DNA from 2 places in the Paenibacillus sp. KACC 21273 genome. Region 2 is predicted to be linked to the other one. Evidence: riboswitches for the same ligand, from Rfam matches in the RefSeq annotation. Region 2 holds a riboswitch; the other holds the start of a gene.
What was found. Region 2 has a riboswitch for cyclic di-AMP ahead of PQ460_RS23090 (C40 family peptidase). Riboswitches for the same ligand answer to the same signal wherever they lie in the genome.
Positions count from the first base shown of each region.

Region 1: another riboswitch for cyclic di-AMP. It lies ahead of kdpF (K(+)-transporting ATPase subunit F); the one in region 2 lies ahead of PQ460_RS23090 (C40 family peptidase).

Region 1 covers NZ_CP117876.1:3,093,413-3,108,838, reverse strand. The annotation lists gene PQ460_RS13490 (SMI1/KNR4 family protein) at 1-1,313, shown strand, start outside; cyclic di-AMP (ydaO/yuaA leader) riboswitch at 1,865-2,069, shown strand; cyclic di-AMP (ydaO/yuaA leader) riboswitch at 2,132-2,313, shown strand; gene kdpF (K(+)-transporting ATPase subunit F) at 2,562-2,642, shown strand; gene kdpA (potassium-transporting ATPase subunit KdpA) at 2,662-4,332, shown strand; gene kdpB (potassium-transporting ATPase subunit KdpB) at 4,461-6,488, shown strand; gene kdpC (potassium-transporting ATPase subunit KdpC) at 6,569-7,144, shown strand; gene PQ460_RS13470 (histidine kinase) at 7,141-9,483, shown strand; gene PQ460_RS13465 (DUF4097 family beta strand repeat-containing protein) at 9,549-10,463, opposite strand; gene PQ460_RS13460 (family 10 glycosylhydrolase) at 10,723-11,898, opposite strand; gene PQ460_RS13455 (DUF3219 family protein) at 12,394-12,717, opposite strand; gene thrS (threonine--tRNA ligase) at 12,968-14,887, opposite strand.
Region 2 covers NZ_CP117876.1:5,252,803-5,268,228, reverse strand. The annotation lists gene motB (flagellar motor protein MotB) at 1-47, opposite strand, end outside; gene motA (flagellar motor stator protein MotA) at 40-858, opposite strand; gene PQ460_RS23100 (hypothetical protein) at 1,055-1,348, shown strand; gene PQ460_RS23095 (GNAT family N-acetyltransferase) at 1,431-1,946, opposite strand; gene PQ460_RS23090 (C40 family peptidase) at 2,212-2,685, opposite strand; cyclic di-AMP (ydaO/yuaA leader) riboswitch at 2,698-2,837, opposite strand; gene PQ460_RS23085 (YwhD family protein) at 3,316-3,828, shown strand; gene PQ460_RS23080 (ATPase domain-containing protein) at 4,189-5,646, shown strand; gene PQ460_RS23075 (hypothetical protein) at 5,664-5,915, shown strand; gene PQ460_RS23070 (LuxR C-terminal-related transcriptional regulator) at 5,908-8,121, shown strand; gene PQ460_RS23065 (S-layer homology domain-containing protein) at 8,342-15,426, shown strand, end outside.

The DNA of each region.
Region 1 (15,426 bases), 2.2 Mb from region 2:
AGTGGAAAATATGGTCTGAGCTAGAGCCTGAATATCAGACGATGGGAGATCATTATTCGATTCCATCCGGTTGGATCAAAGAGCAGTATATCAACCGCAATTGGATTCCGTTTTGCCATGATGGCGGAGGGAATCATCTAGGGATCGATTTGGCTCCAGCAGAACATGGAGTAGTCGGACAGGTGATTAACTTTGGACGTGATGAAGAAATGAAGTATGTGATTGCCCGTAGTCTGGGTGAATTTATTCATTTTATGCGTGATACGGTGCGTCATGGAAATTACACTGTCGAAGAAGATGATGGATTCAAGTATTGGATGTACGGTCGCAACGAACAATCACGTATGCTCAAAGATGCACAGGCATATGCGTTAGCCGATCTACCCAAAACCAATACACCTTCTGATGAGCCTGAGATTCCGTTACAAGAATGGTTCCAACAATTAGATCAAGACTGGCAAGAGCGTATTATCAACAAATCAAATACGGTCGAAGAGTTTATCCATGCTCATCAAATCTTTTTGATTCGTGAACAGCTTACAGATATTACACCACTTGAACGTTGTCATGAGGTACGTGAATTAATTTTAAGTGTAAATGAGATTCAAGATATTCGACCGCTTGCAAATTGTCGAGAACTCAAAAAATTATATCTTGTTCGCAATCCGATTCGTGATCTTACTCCATTACGTGGACTGCCTTATTTGCAAATTGTTAATTTAGAAGGGACGTTGATTGAAGATTTAGATCCTTTAGCAACGTTACCGCATCTATGTAATCTGGATTGTACCGATACACGTATTCAAGATTATACGCCTTTGGCGAAGATGCAACAGTTAACGACTCTGGCTCTTTCTTCACCTTCCCGAGAAGCTGTAGAAGCTTTATCTTCTATTTCAGGACTACGGGAATTGAAAGTGTGTTCGCCTGGTGCATGGACAGCGGAAGACTGGCAACAGATCAGTCAGTCTTTATCTTTGCGCAAACTGCATATTGAAGATGCTTATTTTGCCGATATGAGTTGTCTACAAGCATGTGAACAGTTAGAAATGCTAACGATTCATGATACTCGTATTTCCGATATTTCAGCGATTGCCGATCTACCTAATCTGAAGCAATTGGAATTGAATAGTGGCTGTCAAATTAGCAATATTGAAACGATCTCCAAATCGGTGTCTTTAGAGCAATTTAGCGGTTCATTTGCTCAATTTCAATTACTCAAAAACTCGTTCGCTCAATATGTGAAATTCCACAAAATTGTAGGCGAAATGACAGATGAAGAAGAAGAAATCTGGCACAGTCATATACGTTAATACGATACTTTAATCATATCTAATCAGTCCCAAAGACTCTGTATAGCTCAAAAGCGACAGAGTCTTTTTTTGTTTTTTTATTATTTTTTACCTAAAATGATAAAAATGTAGTTGACTATCAATTTTCTAATTAGGTATAAATTCAATAGAATATGTTAAGACAATTTTGATTATACGAAAAATATAATGCTATTGATTCAGATATCAGCACGTTGTACCATTTTGCTTATGAAATTTATACAGGTTGACATAACAAGACAAAATGATAGGATATTGCGTAACAAATGACATAATCGTTTTCAGAATTTACTGCAAAACAATGATCAATATCATGTAACTAAAATAAAAAAGTAGATAAACGATGAAAAAGAGAGAAAATAGGAGCTTGAGATAGATAACTTTTCAATAGTTATCTGAAAATGAAAGCTGTGATGATTCACAGCTTTTTTTGCGTCTTTTCTCAGCTTTACAGTTGACAAGGACAGGCGTATTATTCATTGCAGGCAGTTGATGAATACGATTCAGCAACTGATATAAATGAAGTTTCCAATGTTTGTTGATCGCTGAGTTTTCGGTATTAACCGAAAAACGGGGGAACCAAATTGCGATTTCACAAAACGGTGTGAGAGCCGGAATGTGAATCGTTGGGGTGAATCTGCATACTGACTTAACCATGGTATAGTCAGACAATGCAGTAGGGCGACTCTCACCGCCCGAATCCGACAGCTAACCTCGTAAGCGTGGATTAGGAGAGAAGTGTGAAGCTTGTGCCGATCTGACACAGTGTAATACGACTCTGTGTTTTTTGATATGTTAACAATGTCACAACGCTTAATTTTCATATGCATATGAAAAGCGGGGGAACCAACCGTTGATGAAGATAACTGATACGAAGAGTCAGTTACTACACAACATGGGGTGAATTCCGGTATCTACCGGAACGGGCGATCTTCCAGCCCGAATCCGACAGCTAACTCCGTAAGCGTATAGGGGAGAACTCCTAACCAGCAACTCGGCAGGTACACGATAAGTGTGCGTGTTTGTAGAGGCCTGGGGAAAAGTTCTGCTTTTCTCCAGGCTTCTTTTTTTATGCCTTTTTTAGCAAATGATTACTTACAAAATGAATGCAGGGAGTCTTACACACATGATGGATATACTGATGATTGGTTTAATGGTGATCATGACTTTAGGGTTGAGCGGGTTGCTGCAATGGGCATCTGTAGCTATCGGAGAAAGAAGGAATGAGCGATGACTTGGCTGCTGTGGATTATTATTGGTGGATTAACAATCTATCTATGTTATGCATTGATTTATCCAGAAAAATTCTAATGGGTCAGGGGAGAACATCGTGAGTATCTTTTCATATATCGGAATTGCAGTCACTATTATCATCGCTATACTTATTGCTCGGCCAACCGGACATTATATTGCTTATGCTTTTGAAAATAAACCCAATCGCTTGGATCGTTGGTTTTATCCGATAGAAAAATGGATTTACAGGTTCGGCGGTATCAAAAATGAAAATCAAACATGGAAGCAGTATGCAGGAGCAGTTCTGATCAGTAATTCAGTGATCTTGCTGATTACGTACATGATCTTTCGTTTCCAACATATTTTACCAATGAATCCAGCAGGGATCACCAATATGAGTCCTGATCTGGCATTTAATACAGCGATTAGTTTTATTACAAATACCAATTTACAGCATTATAGCGGAGAAAGCGGATTGTCTTTATTTTCACAGATGACAGCGATCATCTTTATGATGTTTGTATCGCCGGCAACAGGGATTGCAGTCGCTATTGCATTTATTAGAGGAATCACAGGTAAGCCACTCGGTAATTTCTTTACAGATCTCGTACGAGCAATCACACGAATCTTGTTACCATTAGCATTTGTGATGGCAATTGTATTTGTAGGATTAGGTGTACCGCAGACATTGCATACTTTAATCACTGCGCAGACGTTACAAGGAACAGAGCAACAGATTGGTACCGGCCCTATAGGATCATTTCTAGCGATCAAAGAATTAGGTAACAATGGTGGCGGATATTTTGGAGCCAACTCTGCTCATCCTTTTGAAAATCCGGGCGGATTCAGTAACATGTTACAGATGTTAATGATGTTACTTGTGCCGATGTCACTTCCATTTACGTATGGTAAAATGGTTGGCAACTCCAAACAAGGTAGAGTATTATTTGTGTCGATGGTAATGATGTTTGTCGTCATGCTTAGTGTATCTCTTGTTAGTGAATCTCAAGGGAATCCATTGATTAATCAATTAGGTATTCAACATCAGTCTGGATCGATGGAAGGGAAAGAAGTACGGTTAGGTGAAGCACAATCTTCATTCTACTCTGTCGTCACAACCGCTTCAGAGACAGGTGCTGTCAATAACATGCATGACACGTTGACACCTATTGGCGGATTGATTTCACTTGGGAATATGATGCTTAATACGGTATTTGGCGGTTCTGGTGTAGGGTTATTAAATATTCTAATGTATGCCATTATTGCTGTGTTCTTATCCGGTCTAATGGTTGGACGAACACCTGAATTTCTCGGTCGCAAAATTGAAGGTAAAGAAATGAAGCTGATTGCAGTCACATTGCTTATTCAACCTTTATTGGTATTAGCGCCAACAGCAATAGCTGTGATGACACAATCCGATACGATTTCTAATCCGGGTTATCATGGATTAACACAAGCGTTGTATGAATTTACTTCATCAGCTGCGAATAACGGATCAGGATTTGAAGGATTAGGCGATAATACACCGTTTTGGAATATTATGACCGGTGTCGTTATGTTTATCAGTCGTTATTTCTCAATGGTAACGTTGTTAGCTGTTGCAGGGTCATTAATGGCGAAAAAACCTGTTCCAGAAACAAGCGGAACATTGCGTACAGATCAAGCATTGTTCGGCGGTATGTTTATTATTTCTGTTATTTTAGTCGGTGCGCTTACGTTTTTCCCGGCAGTTGTACTTGGACCGATTGCAGAAATGCTAACGTTGTAAAAAGAAAAAGATACACTCATCTCATGATGTAAAATGAGAAAAATAAATGATTGTTACACAATGAGTTATAGATAGAATTCGAATATATAGCATTTATACAGATAAGTGCTAAGTGGAGGAACAATGTAATGAAAAGTAAATCATCAATGATGAGCCGGGACTTGATCTCCAAAGCGTTACAACAATCTGTGATCAAATTAAATCCTAAACTGATGGCACGTAATCCAGTAATGTTTGTAGTTGAAGTCGGTTTAATTATCAGTTTATTACTCATTTTTGTACCGAATGCTTTTGGCGAATCGGTTTCAACAGGATTCAATATAGCAGTAGCCATTATTTTGTTATTCACGATACTTTTTGCGAACTTTGCTGAAGCATTAGCAGAAGGTCGAGGCAAAGCACAAGCAGACTCGATGAAAAATACGCAAAAAGAAATTATTGCAAATCGAATCGAAGGTGAGCAAGTAGTAGCTGTATCGTCTACACAGCTTCGTAAAGGTGATGTTGTCAAAGTCGTACAGGGTGAAATGATTCCCGGCGATGGTGAAGTAATTAAAGGTCTTGCTTCCGTCGATGAATCTGCGATTACAGGTGAATCTGCTCCAGTCATTAAAGAAGCAGGTGGAGACTTTAGTTCTGTAACGGGTGGAACGATGGTAATTAGTGATGAGATCATTGTTCGTATTACAAGCGATCCAGGTGAATCATTTATGGATCGAATGATTAGTCTGGTCGAAGGAGCAGAACGTCAGAAGACACCTAATGAAATTGCGTTAAACACAGTATTGATAAGCTTAACAATTATCTTTTTGATGGTTGTAGTAACACTTCCTTTTATGGCAAGCTATTTAAATATTGTTCTTTCAGTTCCGGTATTGATTGCTTTGCTAGTCTGCTTGATCCCAACAACAATTGGTGGATTGTTGTCTGCTATCGGGATCGCCGGGATGGATCGGGTAACACGTTTTAATGTGTTGGCGATGTCTGGTAAAGCAGTTGAAGCTTCAGGTGATATCAATACGATTATTTTAGATAAAACAGGTACGATCACTTATGGTAACCGGATGGCTAGCGAGTTTGTACCTACAGAAGGTCATTCACCACAAGAAGTCGGCGAATGGGCAGCAGTTAGTTCTGCTTTTGACGAAACGCCTGAAGGACGTTCTGTTTTAGAATTGATGAAAAAGCAAAATTGGGAATATTCTCAATCATTAAGTGAAGGTGCTGAAATTATAGAGTTTCGCGCCGAGACACGGATGAGTGGATTGGATCTGGCAGATGGTCGTAAAGTGCGTAAAGGTGCTGTCGATGCGATAAAAAAATGGGTCAGTTCTCAAGGTGGAAATATTCCTAGTAATCTGCAAGCGAATAACGATGCTATTGCTTCTGCCGGAGGAACTCCGCTTGCTGTTGCTGTAGATCAGGAAATCTATGGATTGATTTACCTCAAAGATACGGTCAAAGCCGGGATGAAAGAACGGTTTGAACAAATGCGTAGTATGGGTATCAAAACGATTATGTGTACAGGCGATAATCCATTAACAGCAGCAACAATTGCCAAAGAAGCTGGAGTAGATGATTATATTGCTGAAAGTACACCGGAAGATAAAATAGCTGTTATTCGCCGCGAACAAGCAGAAGGTAAATTGGTTGCGATGACAGGAGATGGTACCAATGATGCGCCCGCACTTGCACAAGCGGATGTAGGGATTGCGATGAATAGTGGTACAGTAGCTGCCAAAGAAGCAGCCAATATGATCGATCTGGATTCTGACCCTTCCAAAATTATTGAAGTGGTTGCGATTGGTAAACAGCTATTGATGACACGTGGTAGCTTAACAACATTCAGTATCGCTAACGATATTGCTAAATATTTTGCAATCATTCCAGCGATGTTTATGGTAGCTATTCCGCAGATGCAAGTATTGAATATTATGAATCTACATTCACCTATGTCTGCTATTTTATCTGCGCTGATCTTTAATGCAATTATTATTCCGATTCTGATTCCATTAGCGATGAAAGGTGTCGCTTATAAACCAATGAGCTCGACCAAATTGTTACGTCGTAATTTGTTTATCTATGGATTCGGCGGTGTGGCAGTTCCGTTTGTCGGTATTAAATGTATTGATTTGATTATGCAGACTTTTTTATAAGCATACTTGTATACAGATGAAATGATGGCTTCTATCAATACCAATACGTTACTACTTAGAACCGAAGGGGAAGAACAGGTATGAAAACGGTATGGATCACTTTACGAACAAGCGTTATTTTATTTCTGCTCTGTTGTGTTGTCTATCAATTAGCAGTAACAGGAATTGCGCAAGCATTTATGTCCAAGCAAGCGGATGGCAGTCTTATTTATAATAGTAACAATCAAGTGGTTGGTTCAGCATTGGTCGGACAAGCATTCACTGAACCTCAATATTTTCAAGGACGGATATCAAGTATAGATTACAATGCAAATGGATCAGGATCGCCCAACTTTGCACCGTCTAATCCAGAATTACTGAAACGTCTCCAAGAATCTGTCAGCACATGGCAAAAGCAAAATCCAGATGTACCTGTAGCCTCATTACCTGTTGATCTGATTACCAATTCAGGGTCAGGACTAGATCCTGATATTAGCCCTGAAGCAGCGACTGCTCAGATACCAAGAATCAGTCATTTGACCGGGGTGTCCGCAGATCAGCTCCAAACATTAGTTCAACAAAATACGATGTCCAGACAGTTGGGGATATTCGGCGAACCTGCTGTTAATGTACTAAAACTGAATATGGCTCTTCAACAAGAGTTGTCTAAATCATGAGTACTTTTCGCCGCAAAACGCCTGAAGAATTGTTGCAAATGATCACCAAATTAAAGCAAGGACGTTTGAAGGTATATATCGGAGCCGTAAGTGGCTCCGGTAAAACGTACCATATGTTACGTGATGGTCAGATGCTTCGCCATGAAGGAATAGATGTTGTGATATGTGCAGTATCTACATTACAGCGTCCGGAAACGATGCAACAATTAGGCGATCTAGAACGCATTCCAAGTATCCATTGGATTAAAGAAGATAAGCAAGGACAGACATGGGAACAAAAAGATTTGAATCTGGAAAAAATTATTGAGCGCAATCCAGAAGTGGTATTGGTAGATCATCTGGCTCATATGAATCGACCTGAAGCACAACATCGGACACGGTGGGAAGATATTCGTTATTTATTAGAACATGGAATCAGTGTAATGGTTACAGTCAATGTGTATGAGCTGGAAGGTTCTGCTCAATTGGCACAGCAGTATATAGGTCGTGAAGTCGAATGTACTGTACCGTCAGATACACTACATCAAGCAGACGAAGTTCGCTTAATCGATGTTACCCCAGAAGTGATTTTGCAACGGTATTCTGCTGGTCTTTTGGATAATAGCAGTGATCGTGCTTTTTTTGAACGTGGAAATTTAGCTGTACTGCGTGAACTGGCATTACGTACTGTTGCTGAAGGGGTCGGTGGAACACTGGAGAAGCATCGTGCAGAACAGGGATTGACCGGCCCGACAGGAACAGCAGAGCGCATTATGGTATCTGTGCAATATCACTGGAATGGATCGATTTATATTCGGCGTGGCCAACAGATTGCCCGTCGTTTGAGTGGAGATTTGTTAGTGGTTTCTTTTCAAAATAAAGCACGCAAACTCAATCGTGAAGAAGAAACATTCAAACGTTCGATTCGTGAGTTATCTACGCAAGTCGGAGGGGTATTTGAAGAGGTTGCGATGATCTCCAAGCGCAGACTGCCAAGACAGGTAGTTCGTTATGCCAAAGAACATCAGGTTACACGCATTGTGTTAGGGCATTCACGTCAAAATCGCTGGCAAGAATGGATTAATCGCTCTGTTATTAATGGAGTCTTGTTAATGACACGTGATATTGATATTTTTTTGATGGCAGATCGTGCCGAGCAAGAAGGCGAACGTATTTTACCTGCCAAAACAACCAAATTACCTGCTATCAAAAAAGAAGATTCGTATCGCCGTTTACCTTCAGAAGAAATCGCCCGTCAAATCGATCATATTCGGCGCGGAACATTCAAAGTCTATGTAGGCGCTGCCCCAGGAGTCGGCAAAACATACACTATGTTACGTGAAGGCAATGAATTACGTCGGCAAGGGATCGATGTAGTGATCGGATTACTTGAAACGCATGGACGGCAAGAGACCGCAGATCAAGCCGCATCTTTGCCTTTACTTTCCAGACAAATTATCAAATATGGCGATCATCATTTAGAAGAGTTAGATGTGGAGCAAATCATTGCACGCAATCCAGAAGTGGTGTTAGTGGATGAACTTGCTCATACCAATGTACCTGGTAGTCGTAATAGCAAACGGTATGAAGATATTACAGAGTTACTAGCAGCAGGCATTTCCGTCATTTCTACTGTGAATATTCAACATCTGGAAAGTTTGAACGATGCTGTTGAACAAATCACAGGGATTCGTGTACGGGAGACTGTGCCGGATTCGATTTTACATTTGGCAGATGAAGTAGAGTTAATCGATGTAACACCACAGACATTACGCCAGCGATTACAAGAAGGCAAAATCTATGCGTCATCCAAAGTCGAACAAGCACTGAGTAACTTTTTTAAAATGGGAAATCTGATTGCATTGCGCGAATTGGCGTTGCGAGAAGTAGCCGATGATGTTGATGAACGATTAGAATCGTGGGAACGCAAAGATTCATTACGTGGACCTTGGCAAAGAGAAGAAATTATTTTTGTAGGTGTCAAATTAGATCATGAAGCAGAGCGTCTTATTCGGCGTGGATTCCGTATTGCTTATCGGCTCAAAGCCAAATTGATTGTGTCGTATATTCATATCGGTAGCGAATTTTCGCTGGCAGGTGCAATAGCAGATAAAGCAGATAAATTGCACCATTTAACAGTACGTCTAGGTGGAGAATTTGAGATTCAATATCAACCGCTACGTCAACGTCTAGCACAATCTATCGTAGAAGAAGCACAATCTCATCATGCAACACAGATGATTCTTGGACAGACAAGTACCCCACCTTGGAAAAGATGGGGCAGAGATTCGTTATTAAAAAAAGTGTTACGACATGCACGCAATATGGATATTCTGGTGGTAGCCGATCGAGAAAGTTAATCGTAGCGATCGAGGCAGACATAACTAATTTGTAAATAATTTATCTATTATATAGTACTTGCTGGTTACTCGATCTCAATATCCCCAGAAGAGGTGTTTGCTTTGATCGTATAGGGGCTGTTAGTGCTATTCGGTGGAACTTCAACATCACCTGAATTGGTATGTGCTTCATACGAACCTTCAAATTGATGATTGGTATGAATCTCAATATCACCCGATTGAGCAGAAGCTTCTACATTGCGTGCTCCTTTTTGCAGAGTGATCAATATATCACCAGATTGTGAATTGATATGCCCTTCGCCACCTAATTGTTGAATTTCAATATCGCCTGAGCTGGCTGTAGTCGTGACATCTCCATCTAAGCGCTGTGCATAAATTTCACCAGAACCTGATGATAGTTGCAAAGTATAACCTTGCCAGTGTTCTAAGCGAATATCGCCAGAGGACGTACTTAATTGAGTTGTTCCTTTTAAATCATAAGCTTTCACATCACCTGAACTGGTCTGGAGTTGTATATTGGTAGCTTCTACATTTTTGAGCGTTGTATGAGCAGAAGATACATCCATAGTAAATTGTTGTAATTGAGCCGGATCGGTTAAAGCCACAGTGATATGTTGAATAGCAGGTGTAATATCAAAGTGAAAAAAGTTAAATCCAGAAGTTGCTTCTTCTAAAGAAAGTTGTAACGTATCATTCTGAATAGTAGTCTGTTGTAATTGTTTCAAAATCGGGCGATCCAGCTTACCTTCAAATTGAACAGTATCTTTACCATTTGTACTTGCTACAAAATCCACCTGAACATCATAAGCCGAGTTAATATGTAATGTTTTCAATTGACCTACAGGTAATTCCCACATCTGTTTATGTACGATTGAATCTGGTTTACCACCTAAACCTAGATTATTAGCGCTTAAGCCAATAATACCAGCGATAATACAGATAAGACCAATAACGACACGTTTTTTGGTTCTTGTTTTCATATTTGTTTCCTCCAGATTCTTTGTATTCTTTCTAGTGCGTATAATAATTGTTAGTGAAATGAATAACAATTATTTATAGTTAAACAATTACTTTCCATATTGATCCGATCATACAAATAGTACAGTACTCTTTATAGAACAGTCAAAGATTATACCTGTAAAAGATAAATATAACAAAAGAGCAGAAAAAACTCCCTATCCGTAGAAGGGAGTTCATTTTCATGTATAAGATTATAGTTATAGTATTTAAAAATGTAACTTAGTACGTATTACGAACACCAACATTACTGAACATAGCATCAGTCCATTGACCTTTTACTGCATAGTTGACAGAAGTAACAGTTGGAGTGTTTGTACGCATACCGTTATAGATATTTTGTACATCAGCTGTATTTAATTCAATATTTAATGAAGGAATTACTGTTATCGCTGTTTTTTCTTCAGTAGTTGTTTTAGCATTTGGTGTTGTTGTTGCTAATTTAGCTTCTGTTGCTTTGAGGATACCGTTGTTGCTGTATACCCAATCCGCAGAGTAACCTAAAGTTTGAAAATCAGCGATAGGAAGAATAAAGTCTACACTATCTTTAAATAATGAAATATCTTGGCTTGTACCTGTTAATGTAGGAGAAACAGTGAATACACCAAGTGCTAGATCAGGTTTGATCGTTGCGATATCTTCATTAACATTTTGTACATAAGTTGCTAATTGTTCTGCTTTCCAAGTATTCCAAGTATTTAATTTGTTACTGTTGCTTTTAGTAAAATCAATCGTATCTGGATCAAATCCATTATCAGATTGAAAAGCATTACGAGTAGAATTATTCATATCAACACGATCCGTATCAAAATCCAAACCGCTTAATACTACACCATCTACATTGTAATTAGTCACAACTTCTTTAATAATCGAACGTTCATAGGTTTGCACATCTGGCTCAAAAGGATTTACATAGTACGTACTTCCGTTATTACCAGTGTAAGCTGAAAATCTACCTTTATCATTGATCGTACGCATTTGCCAAGATGAGTTTTTATCAATAGCTGCTTTATCCTGGAACTGTGGTACAACAGCATTGACTTTGATGCCGTATTGGTGAGCTTCTTCAATCACATCAGCCAGTGCATCAAATTCAGTAAAACCAGTAGCTTCTTTAACTAATTCGCTGTTATAGAAAGCATAACCAGATGATCCATTAACATCACTATCTTGTTTGACAGTCATATTGATTACAGATACATGGTTACGTACTGCTTGTTTGATAAAAGTATCAACTGTTGCTGCATTTGTGAAGTTAGCTTCAGTTTGTACAGTAATTTCAGTTGTAAAAGGAGTCACAGGAGCGACAGCTTCTTCAGCACTAGCTGTAGTTGCTTGCCAAGGGATAATTGTAAGAGCTAATAAAGCAGCAGATAAAGAATAAGTAAGTTTTTTCATAATAATTTAGATCCTCTCTGAAATACATGTGTATTTTTGCTGAAAGTAAGTTATTGTCAGTTATAAATAATGAATAGCTTCTCAATTCAATTATTTTCCTATACGCTCTTATCTTTCGTAACTATACCATTATAATATGAATAACCGATGAACGACACCATGAGAAGTCTATGTCAATTGTCGCATTTAGACGAAAAACAGACATAAAGGTGAAAAACATTCTTTGTTTTCCATGAGAATAATGAATTTTAGCCAAAATTGAAACAATTTGATTAGGTATACTATATAATACGTAACCTACAGGTAAAAAGTTTCACATTTTAATGATATTTTCAAAATAATTTTAAAAATAGTTACATTAGATCACAATAAGTTAGTTTATACATATAAAAGAGAACATAAAGTACGCGCAAAAAAACCTTTATAAGTTGATCGAAGTCTATAAGCACTTCAATCCTTATAAAGGTTTTTGATAGTGAGACGATAGAACAACGCTTATTCTTGAATCTCGATCAGTTCCAAATGCACATTAACCGTATCTTCTTCTGTTGCAAGCTTAGGTACAGAAGTCGAATAGTTATGAATACTTCCTTTGAAATGAAGATCGTGAGAAGGCACTTTAACCTCAAACGTCTGTCCGTATAAATGTGAAGTCACATCATGATACTCTTGATTACCCGTAATTACAAAATCAAAAGCGATCAGATGGTGGGTCTTATCTTGAATAGAATGACTCACTTGTTCATAACGAAACTGCGAAGCGTTCAATTGCAAAGTGTCTAAATAGACAGGAATCGTTTCTGTAGAACGAATAGTCATGGTGTACCAATTCCTTTCTAATTTTTAAAAATTAAAGTCTAATAGGATATTCTCTATCATAACAAATAATAAAGTTTAGAGCCAGATAAGGTTGTATATTATTGTGTGCTCGATTCATATCTGTATAAATTCGATATGAGCTAAATTTCTATTACATTATTAATATTGATACCAGCTAACAAAATGAGTAAATATCTTATTTTTTATAAAAATTATTCGTTATTAGATTAAGAAGAAAAGTTTCATTTTTTTAAGTATGAGACTTAGCGCTGTTTTGCTCAGCAACTTTTGAAATAATTTCTTCTATAGAAAGAATACCTAGATCTGCACCACCATGTTGACGAACAGAAGCGCTATGAGCATTCTTCTCATTTTCACCCACAACTAAGATGTAAGGTACTTTTTCCATTTGAGCTTCACGCATTTTGTATCCTAACTTTTCGTTACGGATATCGATCTGCACACGAATCCCGACTTGCATTAATTGTTGCTTCACCTGTAATGCATAATCAATGTAATGTTCAGATACAGGTAACAACTTGATCTGTATAGGAGCTAACCAGACAGGGAAAGCACCGGAATAGTGCTCTGTTAGAATACCTAGAAAACGATCGATCGAACCGTAGATCGCGCGGTGAATCACGACCGGACGATGCTTGAGATTGTCTTCACCAATATAAGTAAGATCGAATTTTTCAGGCATTTGAAAATCAAGCTGGATTGTACCGCATTGCCAGCTACGCTTGAGCGCATCTAGAATATGAAAGTCAATTTTAGGACCGTAAAAAGCACCATCACCTTCATTAAGTGTATACTCAATTCCGCGATGATCAAGAACATTACGTAATGCTTGTTCCGCCTGATCCCACAACTCATCTGCACCCATATAATCTGCTGGACGAGTCGATAATTCGATTTTGTATTCAAATCCAAATACTTTATACATATCATCGAGAAGTGTCATCGCTTGATTAATCTCATCTTCAATCTGATGAGGCATAGCATAGATATGAGCATCATCCTGACAGAAAGTGCGTACACGCATCATACCGTTAAGCGCACCGGAGAACTCGTGCCGATGCACCTGACCGAACTCCATCATGCGAATAGGCAGTTCACGATAAGAATGAAGATCATTTTTATAGATCAACATATGTCCGGGACAGTTCATCGGTTTGAGTGCAAAAGCTTCAGCATCAACAGGAGCAAAATACATATTATCTTTGTAATGATCCCAGTGACCGGATTGTTCCCAAAGTCGTTGATTCATCATGAGCGGTGTACGCACTTCTTGATAACCATTTTTCAATTGCATCTCACGTGAAAAGTTCTCCAGTTCTGTACGCAATGCCATTCCTTTAGGCAAGTAAAATGGCATCCCCGGTGCTTCTTCTGAAAACATAAACAAATCGAGTTCTTTGCCTAATTTGCGGTGATCACGTTTTTTGGCTTCTTCTAGCATATGAAGATGTTCATCTAATTGAGCTTTTTTCGGAAAAGCTGTGCCATAGATACGTTGTAGCATTTTTCGATTAGAATCACCACGCCAGTATGCACCAGCAACATGTAACAATTTGAAAACTTTGATTTTGCCAGTAGAAGGAAGATGAGGCCCACGACAAAGATCGAAAAATTCACCTTGTTCATAGATTGAAATTTCTGCGTCTAGCGGTAGATCGTGAATTAATTCTAATTTATAAGGATCATGGATGTCTGTAAAAATAGCTATCGCTTCTGCACGACTAACGACTTTACGGACAATAGGGAGGTTCTCGTTGATAATCTTATGCATTTCTTTCTCAATATCATGCAATTGTTCTACAGATAAAGGGTTAGCAATATCGATATCATAATAAAATCCATCTGCAATAACAGGGCCAATACCAAGCTTTACTTGTTGATCACCGTATAGACGCTTAATAGCTTGTGCCATCAGGTGAGCAGTACTATGACGATACATAGCCAAACCTTCTGGATCATCCAGAGTGATGATCTGAGCAGCACAGTCTTGATCAATTATAGTATTGAGATCAACCAGCTTGTTATTGATCTTGCCGGCGATGGCTTGCTTACCAAGACTTGTACTGATCGAAGATGCGAACTGAGCAATCGATACAGGTGAATCTACAGAACGGATGGAGCCGTCAGGTAAAGAAATGTGAATAGACATGATAGATTCCTCCAACGTATTAGAATGTAAGCGCAAAAAAGCACACTGTCCCAGAAAGGGACGAGTGCGCTTGGCTCGTGGTTCCACCCTAATTTGACCTCTCTGTAGAAATAGCTAAAGACGCTATAATCATGCAGAGAACAGTCCTCATTGGAATCCATTAACGGGGATTAGGCGGTACGATCTAATAAGATAATCACAATGTATTATCGGTTCAATCATACGGCTACAAAGGGGTAATTACACATTTGTCGACTGAAAAAGCTCTCAGCAATCGCTTTTCTCTCTGGGCAGCGCATAAAGTGAATCATGTCTTTGGTCAAAGCCTGATATAAGTTGGGATGTGTTATTGATTCCTGATTATAGGAGTGTAATCGTAAAAGGTCAAGATTAAATTATTAGTCTATATTTTTTTAGCAAAGTTACAATTATATTAAATATTAATTATAGTATAAAAATAAAGAATTTTAATGTCGTATAATGGAAGTAAATATAACATATATTAATTATTCATTTACTTAATTTAATATAAATCGCTC
Region 2 (15,426 bases):
TCATCTGGATGTTCTTCATGAGGCTCGTGTCTACCTTTTTTACTCACTGGCTACCGCCTCCCCTACAGCCCCACCGCTACTTTCTTCGCTGTTCATTTTTGCATTTTCAGTAGGTGTTAAGAACACAGCTAATTTCTGGCTAATCGCAATAGTAGATACACCGGATTGAATAGATAGTAAGCCTTCTACCATCATTAATTTAACTTCTACTTCAGCTTTGGATAAACGTTTAAGCTTCGTTGCAATAGGATGCCATAATACATAACCACTAAAGATACCGAGCAATGTTGCCATAAAAGCCCCTGCAATCGCATGAGAAAGCTTTTCCAAGTCAGTCAAATCCGCCATCGCAGCAATCAGACCTACTACCGCTCCAAGTACACCCAGTGTAGGAGCATACATACCTGCTTGTGAGAAAAGAAGTGCGCCTGAACGGTGACGTTCTTCTGTCGCATTAATATCTTCCATCAATACATCTTGTACAAACTCTTGATCATTACCATCAATAATCATACGCATTCCGTTACGAAGGAAAGGATGATCAATTTCTTCGACTTTGGATTCCAATGCAAGTAGACCTTCACGACGCGTAATAGAAGCCCACTCCATAAACATACCTACTAGATCTTTTTTGTCCATTAATTTTTGTTGAACAAAAACAACTTTAAACAATTTGCCAAGACGTTTAACTTCATTCATTGGAAAAGCCATAAAGATTGTTGCTGCTGTACCAACAAAAATGATGACATAAGCAGCCGGGTTATTAACCAGATTGATAAGGGGGGCACCTTTTAGAAGCATACCGAATATAAGTGAACCCAAACCAAGTATTAGACCAATAATTGTTGAAATTTGCATAATACACCTCGTCCGTGAGTATATAGTTTATCTCTCTCATCATCCACTTCCATGTAATGATGTGTTTTCCAAAAACATCTGATACTCTTTTATCGACAAGATATGCTGCATTGTTAAGAGTTTTTTAGTGTATATTTGCGTTATAATGTAAATAAGTTGGGAATTGTAACAATATCGACAGATCGGGAGGTTGAGTATGGGCGTTAAGCATGGAAGAGATTATGAAGAGATATTGAGTGATTTAACATCAGCAGTAGCCATGATTCCAGACAGTTATTTGTTTTTTGATATGGAACCTCAAGAGTGGGAAGTGCTTGCTGAGGGTGAACGAAATGAAGTAAATGAAGCGTTGGCAGAAGACTTATTTTTTGCGCTTGGCTCACAATCTATGATCCACGTAGGTAGTGGGGTAGTCATCTATGATGCAGACACACATCGCATTGATATTTTGATTGGCAAAGAAGAAATGACATTTGTGACCTTGATCTAACAAAAGATTAATAAAATACGTATATAGCAAAAGCACAGAGCAGATGAACTAGAAGATCATCTACGCTGTGCTTTTTGTTTGTTTATATATCAAGATAACGTGCATCAGTAGGTGCTTGATAGACCATACAATAAAAAGGCTTCATACCATCAGGCGTTCTACGCTCATACATATCTGTAATATAAAAGCCTGCTTTTTGATACGTACGGATAGCCCGCTGATTCCAGGTCAACACTTCCAGATCGATTTCGGCTGTCGCGTTACGGTTTTGAGCCGTTTTTACAATAGCTTCTACAAAAGCTTCTCCATAACCATGACCACAAAGATCAGGACGCATGCCAATCCCTAAGCGTATCGTATCTCCTAATGGAAAAAGTTGAGCAAATCCGGCTAACTGTTCTGTCTGATCCAATACCGATACATACTGTTGTTGCCGAATCTCAGGATCACCGAACTCAATCCCTAATTCTTTCATTTGATCCCAGGGCATCCAGCCGTAGATATTATAAGGAGGATCATATATCCATGTACATACTTGGGCAGCATGTTGTTCTGTCAAAGGAATCGTATGAAAAATAGAATGTGACAGTGAGCTCATGACATAACCTCCTCTGACTGTACTTTATATATACCATAAAAAAAACTTAAAAAATTTGCAATATCCTGTTTACCATAATTACGAGTAGGTTAATAATAAGTAGACATAATTATAAAGAACAATTGATATAAATTTATTATTTTATGTAACCTATTGGATGTTTAATACGTCTTACTTATATAGGAACATAAAAAAACCACTAAAGATTCTGGCGGGAATCTTCAATGGTTTATAGGTTCATTTATATGAGTTGTAAATACGATGATTAATTGTCAGTTGCGAAGGTGTTATATGTGGAATCGCTCATAACACGTTTAGCACCAACGTAACGATTTTGATAGTAATCCATGCTCAAACTGTCAATTCTCACACCTTTGGAAGTAGAAGCGTGTGCGAAGTTACCATTTCCTACATAAACTGCTACATGTGAAACGCCAGCCCCAGTAGTATTGAAAAATAACAGATCTCCAGCAATTAAATCACTTTTTGATACAGGCTCGCCTACTTGATATTGAGAGCTAGATTGGCGAGGAAGATCAATGTTCATTTTGCTGAATACATATTGTGTAAATCCCGAGCAGTCAAAACCGCTGAAAGATGTTCCACCAATACGATAAGGTGTTCCAATAGCTCCGTCGATAACTTGATCCATTTTAGAATCTGCATGCGCACTTGTTACTCCAAGTGACGTAAATGCAATAGCAAGTCCCATTACTGCGGCTGTTAGTTTCTTTTTCATGTTCAAAATCAATTGTCCCCTTCCAATTGCCTACGAGGTTAGCTTAAGGATTCGGTAGAAGGTATTCCCCTATGATCCCTCCGAAACAAGATCAATTCACCCAAAACGGTTCCCCCGTTTCCCGGTACCACGGAATTTGGCTCAAAGCTTGGTGTGTACCGTACACGGATCATTACGACAAAACGACAAAATTTTCAGTTGCTATAAAGGTTACAGCATTTAGTTTTAAAGTTTACAAAGTTGTTACTAAAATCTCACTGGATTTATTCTACCAGAGGTTTTTTACTTTGGCAAACGTTTATTCATCTGTTTTTAAGATTTACTTTTGTATTTTAGTATTAAATCTCTGTGAAACCCTACGGTTATCGTCTTTTTAAAAGTTAAAAAATTTTAATCTTTTGCTCATATAGTGGCGTTTGATGAAGAATTGTGATCACTATATATACTTTATTCGGTTCGTCGATCCCAATAATGAACGTTTTTTTCCTTTTTTTATGAAAATTGATGACAATAATCGACTTTATTGGCTTTTAAGGCAATATTCGATACAATATGAATAATAAATCGAACCATAAATCTATGTATAATAACCTTATTTATACTGACCCCACAAAGGAGTATTTGAACGATATGGATGAAAATCAACCAAGTAAAAAGTCGATGTCACTTAATATTGTAAGTAGTAGTGCAAAAAGCAGTAAACACAAAGGTTTTGGAGCAGGAGCGATTAACCTCAATAATGTGTCCCCTATCATTATAGACCATGGCGAAGCAAAAATCGATGTTGGTGCAATGCACGCCAAAAGTAAAGTAGAAAAAGGGATCAAATTTACGACTAACCGCGAAGAAGTAAATGGCGGTCGTCAAGTATGGTTAGTATGGGTAGCAGTCGATAAATTAGCTGAAGGTGTTAATTATGCTGGCGCTACAGCTTGCGAAATGTGGATTAACGAAGAAGAGAAAAAAGGATGGAAAATCCTCGCAGAGCATGTGAACAAACTGGATTATGCTATCAAGCGTCGCATTATGTTAGAAGGTTTGGGAAGCGAAGAAAAGGCTGCACTTAAAAAATTATTAGTCGCTCATAATGAAGAATGGTGGAACCAATCTTCTGAAGAGTTTAAAACAGCATTAGAAGGTTAATAATACTTTATATAGTCTACTATTTATGCAAAAGACCGACGACCCTCAGATCGTCGGTCTTTTATTATTCGTAGCGTTTTGAAGCATTCTCCAAATATGTAGCTTCTATAGAAGAATTATATTTTAAAAGTAATTATTCAGGATTCAAAACAGTAGGATTATCTTTATTTATATCATATAATAACAAGTAAAATATGGTAAAAAAGGTTGTGAATACAATGCGTCTTTTTCCGTCCTTACCAAAATTGGAAATTTGCTTTCTTCTATTGATAAAGCCTTGTTATAATTAAGATAAAGTTATCATCGTAAGAAGCTGTCCCTTGCTTGACTAAAATATTCTACAGATGGAGGGAACACTACATGCAAAAAAGTGAAGCTGCTTATATTAGTACATTAAAACAGCCAATTAGTACAGGTATCCCGGGACTGGATGATATTTTATGTGGAGGCATACCGCCAGGAGGCGTCGTAATTCTGGAAGGTGAACCAGGCACAGGAAAAACTACAATAGGCATGCAATTTTTGGTTGAAGGTGCTGTTAAACATAATGAACCGGGGATATACATTACATTTGAAGAACTTCCTGAACAAATTTACGATGATATGCAACGGTTCGGTTGGAATTTGAAAGAGTTGGAACGGCGTAACTTATTACGTGTGATCTGTATAGAACCCGAGATTTTATTAGAACAAATGCTTGAACCCAATGGTCTTTTTGAACATATGATCAAAGAAATTGGTTGTAAACGCGTAGTTATGGATAGTATTAGTTTATTTCGCTTACTCAGTAGTGAACAAGAAGCCAGGACAAATGTTTATACCATTCGTAACATTATGCGCAAGCATACTTTAACTTCTTTTTTTATAAGAGAATATTCAGAAGTAGAAGGGATGAATATTCCTTTCGAGAATTATATCTGTGATGGGATTATCAGACTTTCGTTAAAGCCTTTAATGGAAAAGTATCGTAAGCGTACTATTGAAGTACTTAAAATGCGTGGTACCCGAATTTTGGAAGGTGAACATACTTATAAGTTTATCGAAGATGGAGTATATATTATTCCTTCGTTATCGATGGCAGAAGATAAGATATTGGTACAGGAAACTGAAGTACTATCCACAGGTATTGATTCATTAGATGATCTGTTGATGGGTGGTATTCCTAAAGGCAGCGTCTTTATGATCGATACAAATAGTAAAGCCAACTATAGATATCTACTTTCTTCTATTTATGCACAACGTATCAAAGACGATGATTGTACAGTGACGATGATGTCTGGTAATACTACTTTAGATATGTTTGCCGATACGATCGATTTGTTTGGAGTGTCTTTGCGTCAGGCTGTCGATGAAGGAAAAGCTCATTTTATTGAGCATTATAAGCGTGCTGTAGACAGTGGATTAGAAAAAGCGCTTATTCGTGTAGATGATGTAGAGAATGATGAATATGCTAATACGCTAAATGAAAAGCTTTCTCCTATTTTTGAATGTGAAGAGCTTTGTGATAAGCGTTGGTTCATCTATTATGATCTAAATACAATTATTTCAGAACGTGGCAAAGATTTTGTTGTGAAATACTTCTCAGAAGAAATTTCACTTTGGCGGGCGCTTGGCATTACTGTAATGGCGCATTGTAATTTTAGTGAAATTGGAACAGAGACAGCTTCATTTTTGGAACGTACTTGTAATGGAGTAATCCGAACATGGGTTGATGGTAATTATCAGTATTTACAAGTAACTAAATCACCAAGCGGAAGAGTGTCAGCACCACACATCGTAGCTAATATTTCAGAAACACCATTTGTCCGGCTGGTATAAGGAGGGATTAAGCTTTTATGGTATCAGAAAGCGATGTAATCACATTACAGATGGAATGTACCTTATTTTTTGAAAATAATCCTTATGCATTAGAAACCAGTACGGGCATGTCCAAACGACTTGGACGCAATGCGCATTTAATTGAACGTGCGCTTGATCGTTTGACTGAATTATCAATTTTAGAAAAAAATGGTCAGGGTACGCGTGCTATTTATCGTTATAAAACGCCTTATATTCAAACAGAAGTGGACATGAATGCTTATGATTGAAAGCTATTTTATAAATGATAACTTGGACAGCTGTCAGGAACTCCAAAATGTATATGCAGAACTTACAGGTTTATTTATTTTTATTACAAATCATGAAGGGCATTTGTTAAGTACACCTTCAGATGCTGAAATCGCTAATTTGTTCATCACGTATCCCAAAGAACTTGAAAGTATGTTAAAAGCAGAAATCGATAAGTTGAAAAGGCTTCGAGTTACTGCTTTGTCTGATCAATGGATACCTGGAATCAAGTGGATTATTTCACCTGTTAGTATCGATCAGCAACCGATTGAGATGTATATCTGGGCAGGCATTATTATTCAAGAAAATACCAGACAAAACATTATCGATCATGTGAATTACAATAGCCCGGATTTGAAAGGGCCTGCGGAACTTTTCCGTATCATGAGAGAACGAATACAAAGTACACCAGAAGACGATGTTACGCAAATAGAATATAAAAAAGATAAGATTAATAAATTATCTAAAGCTATCGCGCTTATCTTGAAATCAGGATACAAAGAGAAAAAGTTCGCAGAACGTCTGACGACTCTTAATGAAACGTTGCGGTCGGATTCCAGTCGCAATATGCCTATAGAAGAAGTGACACGAGCGGTGCTTGCTTCTAGCGATCTGGCAGATGTATTCGGATTTGCTTTAAAAACATCTTCTGGTACTTATCGTATTGTGAGCAGTACAGGGCCTGCCGCCGCTGAGTTAAAAGGAGCTATTTTCCACGAAGGCGAAGGTTTTCTCGGTCAAGCAGTACTTAGCGAGCAATTAAGCCACTGGAAAGATGTAGGTAGAGATCCACGCAGTCACTTTTTTCTACAAAAAGGATTAGCTTCGATCTATGAAGTACAATGTTTTCCGATTCGGTATGACGATGAAAATTACGGGTTGTTATTTGGCATCGGTTTGGAAGAAAAATTATCAACAAATACCAATATTCGTTTTGAAGAAACATTGATCTCTTTAATTGGTTGGTATATTGGTAACCATATTACTCATGGTCGTATGGAAAAGCAGATTCAGCGCTTCAAGCCGTTAATGGAACTAGCCAGTGTAATGGTATCTGTGCAGGATATTCAGCGGGTTCTATTTATGCTGGTAGATATGAGTCTGAATCTGGTATGGAGTCCATCTGCATCAATTGTTGTTCATCGGGCAAGTGAAGACGAAAAAGTGCAAATGGTCGCTCGTGGTATGGAAAGCCCGCGCGGAGAAACGTATGCCCGAGATATTGCTCGTCGCTATTTGGAAAATGGAAATAATCAACCGGCAACACATTCATATCTGAATCGTTCAGTGCCTTCATCATTAATGATTGAATATCCTATCGTTTATGCAGACAAAACTAGAGCTGTACTTGCTGTTGCAATAGGAGATGAGCAAGAAGGCGAAGAATGTCGTGAGATTTTGTCTGCTCTGGCAACGATGGGCAGTGTCATTATGAAGCTACTTTATGATCGCCAACAGTTTTTATCAAACAGTAATCGATTTGCTCATATTTTGCATGAATCGATTCGGGAATGGAATGTAGCGCAATATCAACTGGCTACGGATGCACAGAAAATCGTGATGGAATTTGCATTATGGGGCGGATTACGTAAAGAAGAAGGAGAAACGATTGCACGTGCTTGTCTGATGTCGTTTTCAGATCCAGCCACTTTACGTAGTTTTCCTCACTTGTTTGAACAAGAAGCAGAAATGATTGAAGATTTTAGGAAAATTCAACAGAATCAAAATAGTCCAGCCTCCCATCCATATAGTAAGGGCGGGCAAACAATGGTATTGGTATTTGCTCTGGCTGCTTCAGGTGATAACGATATCCAACTCATGACTGATTCCCAATTTACTAATATTGATCCTGCTTTGATCAGTCAGTTCCGTTTATTCATGCTTAGTCGTCATACTTTGCAAACGGAAATTAGCTTAATGGAAGAAAAACCTGTTCCTCGTGCGTTAACTGCCGAAGTAGCAGAGGGACGTGGTCTGGAAGCGATCGTCAAAGAATTTGGATTATCTCCACGGGAAAAAGAAGTATTGGAGCTAGTCGTCAAAGCTTCCAGTAATAAAGAGATTGCGGCGGCTCTATTTATAAGTGAACATACTGTCAAAAATCACTTAACGAATATTTTTAATAAGATGAGTGTAACCGACCGTGCACAAGCAATTGCGGCTGTTTTTAACAAAAGTATAGGTTAAATAAAAAAGATCACCTTTATTTCAAAAAGGGTGATCTTTTTCCTTTTTATAGGCGAAAAAAAGAAAGAGGAGGGTTTTCCTATTTCCTAAAATGTATAAAATAGGAAATAAAGTCTATATATAACTGCCGCTGTTTCTAGGAAAATGAATCTGTAAGCTATAACAAGATGTGTTATTTGTTGCGACAGGCAATTTAACTAAAACAAAAGGGGAGAAAAATATGAAGAAACGGAGTTACTCGGTTTTTATAGTATTTTTAATCGTAACTTTGATTTTTACAGGCTTGCCTCGGTACGCAAGTGCAGCTGCAGGTTCGATGACTATTACTTCTGCTAATGGAGTACAAGTTGTGGGACAATCAGCTAATTTGAGTGTTACTTATAATTTAGGAGATGTAATTAGTCTTCTGGGCAGTATCACGTATACTTTACCTGCCGGAATTAAAGCAACAACAGCTGACCAGATTAACGGTAGAAATTTGGTAGCTAGTGAAATTACGAATAATGGACAAACAGTTACGATTACTACCGCAGCTCTTCTTTTATTACCTTCTACAACGTTGACCCTTAATAATAAAATATTACCAGCCGCTGGTAATTATCAATTTACCGGAACTTCTAAAAATACATTAAATGTTTCTATAGGCAGTGCAACACAGCAAGGAACCTTTACTATACTTCCTGCTCCTACTGCCCCTTCTTCTGCACAAATCAGTGTAAACAATGTAGTCGTCGGTTCTTCAACGGTTACAGTTACAGGACAGACTCAAGGAGATACTATCTCTGTTTATAACACTAGCAATACATTGCTAGGCTCTGGAGTCGTCAATGCGCAAGGAACAGCCGTTATCGCAGCAACGCTAGTTCCAAGTGGTGGCACAATCAATGTTAGTACGGTTCGAGGTACTGCTGAAAGTACTAAAACATCTTTTACGTATGGTAGTGCTGTACTAAATTCTATTCCAGCCGCTAATATTGCTATTGATAATCAATATGGTGATCAAGATACAGTGACCGTTACAGGTGTAAGTGCTGGAGATGTAGTCACTGTCTATAATGGTACAACAGCTATTGGCAATGCTACAGCAAACGCAAGTGGAGTTGCTACTGTAACGACTACATTAACTCCTGATGGGGGTAGCGTAGGTGTTACTTTAAAACGAAATACGATTGAAAGTACTCCAACTACAGTAAGTTATGGAGCGCAGGTTATTCCACCTATCGTTTCTAGCAATATTACAGTAACCAATTCGTATGGAGGTACTTCTACGGTTAAAGTAAGTGGTTTGACAGTAGGAGATATCGTTACTGTTTCTTCAGGGAATACCGTATTAGCTACTGCTCCAGCAACAACAAGTAGCCTAAGTTTGCCGGTTGTTTTGGCTCCTACAGGTGGCAGTTTAAGTGTCACTATCAAGCAAGGATTATTACAAAGCGCAGCAACAACAGTCAATTACCCTTCAATTACTGTTCCTGTTATTGGATCAGCTAATATTCAGGTGAACAATCGTTCAGGTAATACTTCAGATACGGTTGTCGTGACGGGTCAATTGGCAGGCGATACTGTTAATGTATACAATGCTGATGGTTTGTTAGGTACAGGAACCGTCAATGCTCAAGGTACTGTGACAATTCCAGTAGTATTAACTCCTATCGGTGGGAGTGTAAATATCGGTTTGAATCATAATGGAGTAGATAGTGCTCCAACAGCAGTCAGTTATCTGGCAGAAGTGGTTACACCACTATTAACTAATCAGATTTCACTTTCTCCTATTGTTGCAGGGAACGCAACAGCAACAATTAGTGGTTTGACCAATGGAGATATTGTGAAAGTCTATGGAAATGGTACTGTTTTGGGAACTGCAACCGCTGGAGCGACAGGAACTGTTGCTATTCCAGTCGCGGTTAATCCTTTAGGTGGTAGCCTTGGAGTAGGCATTACACGAAATGGAATTGATAGTGTAACGACTTCGATTCCATATGGTGGCGTTGTTGTACCTGCTATTCCAGTTGCTAATATTACTGTAAACAATGTTTCGGGTAACTCGGATACTGTTCAAATTACAGGACAGACTGCGGGAAATATTGTAACCGTATATGGCAATGGAAGTGTAATTGGAACAGGTGTAGTTAATGCTCAAGGAACTGCATTATTAAATGTTACGTTGGTACCTCTTGGAGGAACGATTGGCGTAACGACTACAAATCAAGGAGTAGAAAGTATTGCGTCAACAGTGATTTATGGAGCAGAAGTCACTCCTGCTATTTCTGCTAATGCTATTTTAGTGACAAATAATTCGGGCGATAACGATATTGTGCAAGTAAGTGGCTTAACAGCAGGCGATAGTATTGATGTATATGGAGCAGGATCATTATTAGGAACTGCAACTGTACAAGCTGATGGCAAAGCTACATTAAATACAACTTTATTGCCGATTGGTGGTACGGTGGGAGTGACTTTGATTCGTAATGGAGTCGAAAGTGCACCTACGCTTGCAAACTATACGACAGAAGTAGTAGCTGCTCTTTTACAAGAAAATGTAGCTATTGTGAATGATATTGCAGGCAACTCCTCAGTCACTGTCAAAGCATTACAAGCAGGAGATATTATCAATGTGTATGCTAACGGTACACTAATTGGTACAAGTCCTGCTGATGCAAATGGATTAGCAAAAGTAAATACAGATTTGGCACCTAACGGTGGTGTAATCAGTGTAAGTGTGGTTCGCAACACAATAGAAAGTACAGCGATTCAGGTTGGATATGCTGCTGTTTTAATACCAGCTATTCCTTCAGAAGATATAGTGCCAGCCAACAATTATGGTGATAACGATACCGTAACTATTGAAGGTTTGGACGAAGGCCAAAAAGTAAATATCTATTCCGGCTCAGATCTTATCGGTACAGGAACAGCTCCAGCCAATGGTAGTACTGTTATCAACTTGAAATTAATACCAACTGGTGGCTCTGTTAGTGCTACTTTAGAATATTTAGGATTAGAAAGTCAGCCAGTCTCTGTAAACTATCCAACAGAAATTGTGCCTCCTATCCCAGCCGCAGCGATTACTGTTCTCAATAATGCCGGCAATGCAGATAGTGTGACTGTTACTGGCTTACCAGAAGGTAATAAAGTCACTATATCTGAAGCAGGATCAATTTTAGGTACAGGAACAGTAGCGTCATCTGGAGATGTCACTATTAATCTTACTTTAAATCCAACAGGCGGTACGATTTCAGCGATAAATACGCATAGCAATATAGACAGTGTGCCTACACCTGTTGTGTATCTGACTGAACCTGGTCCAGTTTTATTAGCAGCAGATGTACAAGTGATTAATAATATTGGTAGCAACGATACAGTCAAAGTAAGTAATGTGCAGTCTGGAGATATGATTTGGGTTCTAGATGCCAATAATACTGTTTTGGGTACAGGATTAGCCGATGGTAGTGGATTAGTGACTATCCAACTTGCTCTGTTGCCTGAAGGTGGACAAGTATCTGTTATTTTATCTCGTAATCAAATTAATAGTAATCTTGTAAATGTTAATTATATAGCGGAAGAAGTAGCTCCACCAGCAGATACACCTACAGCAGAGATCACGCAAGTACAAGGTGTTGATGGAGTAATCACAGTGATCGGTATGACTGAAGGAGAAACAGCCAAAGTCTACGATGACGATGATCAAGTATTAGGTACAGGAGTAGCTAATATCGATGGACAAGCGATCATTAATTTCAAATTTTTGAAAGCTCAAGGTAGATTGTTTGTTCGTACAGTTGTAAATGGAGTAGAAACAACAGTAAACACATTTGATTATCAAGGTATCCCAATTCCAGTAAATCCAACGACACCAACAGCTGTATTATCTGATATCGATGGTGCACAAGGAACAATTGATATTGCTAATGGTGTAACAGGCGATATTGTAAAAGTGTACAGCGATGATGATCAAGTATTAGGTACAGCTACAATTGGATCAGACGGAACAGCGATTTTGAACTTTACTTTCCCGAATGTTCAAGGGGAACTGTCTGTTCGAGTAACGACAAATGGAACAGAAACCGAAATTGCTACATTGCCATACAGCGGAATCGATATTCCAACGACACCAACACCAGCTGCTACGATTACCGACATTACAGGTGATCAAGGAACTGTAGATATTACAGGCGTAGCTGTAGGAGAAGTCGTGAAAGTATACGACGAAGATAATAACGTTCTAGGAACAGCAGTGGCAGGAAGTAATGGATCTGCCCAGATCGTATTTACTTTCCCGAATGCACAAGGGGAATTGTCGGTACGAGTAACGGTCAATGGAACAGAAACCGAAATTACTACATTGCCATACAGTGGAGTTGTCATTCCAACAACGCCAACACCAGGTGCTGTGATCGCTGATATTGCAAGTGATCAAGGAACTATCAATATCACAGGAGTAGCTGTAGGCGAAGTCGTGAAAGTGTATGACGAAGATAATAACGTTCTAGGAACAGCAGTGGCAGGAAGTAATGGATCTGCTCAGATCGTATTTACCTTCCCGAATGCACAAGGGGAACTATCCGTACGAGTAACGATTAATGGAACGGAAACTGAAATTGCTACATTACCTTATAGCGGAATCGATATTCCAACAACGCCAACACCAGCTGCTGTGATCGCTGATATTACGGGTGATCAAGGAACAGTGAACATTACAGGAGTAGCTGTAGGTGAAGTAGTCAAAGTATACGACGAAGACAATAACGTTCTAGGAACAGCGGTAGCAGGAAGTAATGGATCTGCCCAGATCGTATTTACTTTCCCGAATGCACAAGGAGAACTATCCGTACGAGTAACGGTGAATGGAACGGAAACGGAAATTACTACACTACCATATAGTGGAATTGATATTCCAACGACACCAACACCAGGTGCTGCGATTACTGATATTACAGGTGATCAAGGAACAGTAAGAATAAGTGGAGTAGCAGTAGGCAATACTGTTTCAATCTATAGTGATGCCAATGAAGTACTCGCAACAGGAACAGCGAATGCAAACGGAGAAGCTATTTTAACCTTTACTTTCCCGAATGCACAAGGTGAACTGTCCGTACGAGTAACTATCAATGGAGCGGAAACGGAAATTGCCACATTACCTTATAGTGGAATTGATATTCCAACGACACCAACACCGGGTGCTGTGATTACCGATATTACAGGCGATCAAGGAACAGTGAACATTACAGACGTAGCTGTTGGTGAAGTCGTGAAAGTATACGACGAAGATAATAACGTTCTAGGAACAGCAGTGGCAGGAAGTAATGGATCTGCCCAGATCATATTTACCTTCCCGAACGCTCAGGGTGAATTATCCGTACGAATAACAGTGAATGGAACGGAAACGGAAATTGCTACACTACCATACAGCGGAATTGATATTCCAACTACGCCGTCTCCTAATGCTGTGATCACCGATATTACAGGTGATCAAGGAACTGTAGATATTACAGGCGTAGCTGTAGGAGAAGTCGTGAAAGTATACGACGAAGATAATAATGTTTTAGGAACCGCAGTAGTAGGAAGTAATGGATCTGCCCAGATCGATTTTACCTTCCCGAATGCACAAGGAGAATTGTCGGTACGAGTAACGGTGAATGGAACGGAAACAGAAATTACCACACTACCATACAGCGGAATCGATATTCCAACTACACCGTCTCCTAATGCTGTGATTACCGATATTACAGGTGATCAAGGAACAGTGAACATTACCGGAGTAGCTGTAGGAGAAGTCGTGAAAGTATACGACGAAGATAACAATGTGTTGGGAACGGCAGTAGCAGGAAGTAATGGATCTGCCCAGATCGTATTTACTTTCCCGAACACACAAGGAGAATTGTCGATACGAGTAACAGTAAATGGAACAGAAACGGAAATTGCTACACTACCGTACAGCGGAATTGATATTCCGACGACGCCGTCTCCTAATGCTGTGATTACTGATATTACTGGTAGTCGTGGAACAGTGAATATTACTGGAGTTACAGCAAACTCTCCAGTTACTATTTACAGTGATGCTAATGAGGTGCTTGCTACAGGAACAGTAGATGGAAGTGGGCAGTTAACATTAACATTCATATTCCCGAACGCTCAAGGAGAACTGTCCGTACGAGTAACCGTAAATGGACTTGAAACCGAAATTGCTGCATTGCCATACAGTGGAATCGACATTCCAACGACACCAACACCAGGTGCGGTGATCACCGATATTACAGGTGATCAAGGAACTGTAGATATTACAGGCGTAGCTGTAGGTGAAGTGGTCAAAGTATACGACGAAGATAATAACGTTCTAGGAACAGCGGTAGCAGGAAGTAATGGATCTGCTCAGATCGTATTTACTTTCCCGAACGCACAAGGAGAACTATCCGTACGAGTAACGGTCAATGGAACGGAAACCGAAATTGCTACACTACCATACAGTGGAATTGATATCCCAACGACACCAACACCAGGTGCTGTGATCGCTGATATTACAGGCGATCAAGGAACAGTGAACATTACAGATATAGCTGTAGGAGAAGTAGTCAAAGTGTATGACGAAGATAATAACGTTCTAGGAACAGCAGTGGCAGGAAGTAATGGATCTGCTCAGATCGTATTTACCTTCCCGAATGCACAAGGGGAACTATCCGTACGAGTAACGATTAATGGAACGGAAACTGAAATTGCGACATTGCCATACAGTGGAATTGATATCCCAACGACACCAACACCAGGTGCTGCGATTACCGATATTGCAGGTGATCAAGGAACAGTAACAGTAAGTGGAGTAACAGTAGGCAACACGATTTCGATCTATAGTGATGCCAATGAAGTACTCGCAACAGGAACAGCGAACGCAAACGGAGAAGCGGTATTAACGTTTACCTTCCCGAATGCACAAGGCGAGCTGTCTGTACGAGTAACGATTAATGGAACGGAAACGGAAATTGCGACATTGCCATACAGCGGAATCGATATTCCAACCACACCAACCCCAGCCGCTGACCTAACAACGATCAATGGAGATCAAGGAACAGTGACGGTAAGTGGAGTAGCAGTAGGCAACACGATTTCGATTTATAGTGATGCGAATGAAGTACTCGCAACAGGAACAGCGAACGCAAACGGAGAAGCGGTGTTAACCTTTACCTTCCCGAATGCACAAGGTGAACTATCTGTACGAGTAACCATCAACGGAACGGAAACCGAAATTGCGACATTGCCATACAGCGGAATTGATATTCCAACCACACCAACCCCAGCCGCTGACCTAACAACGAT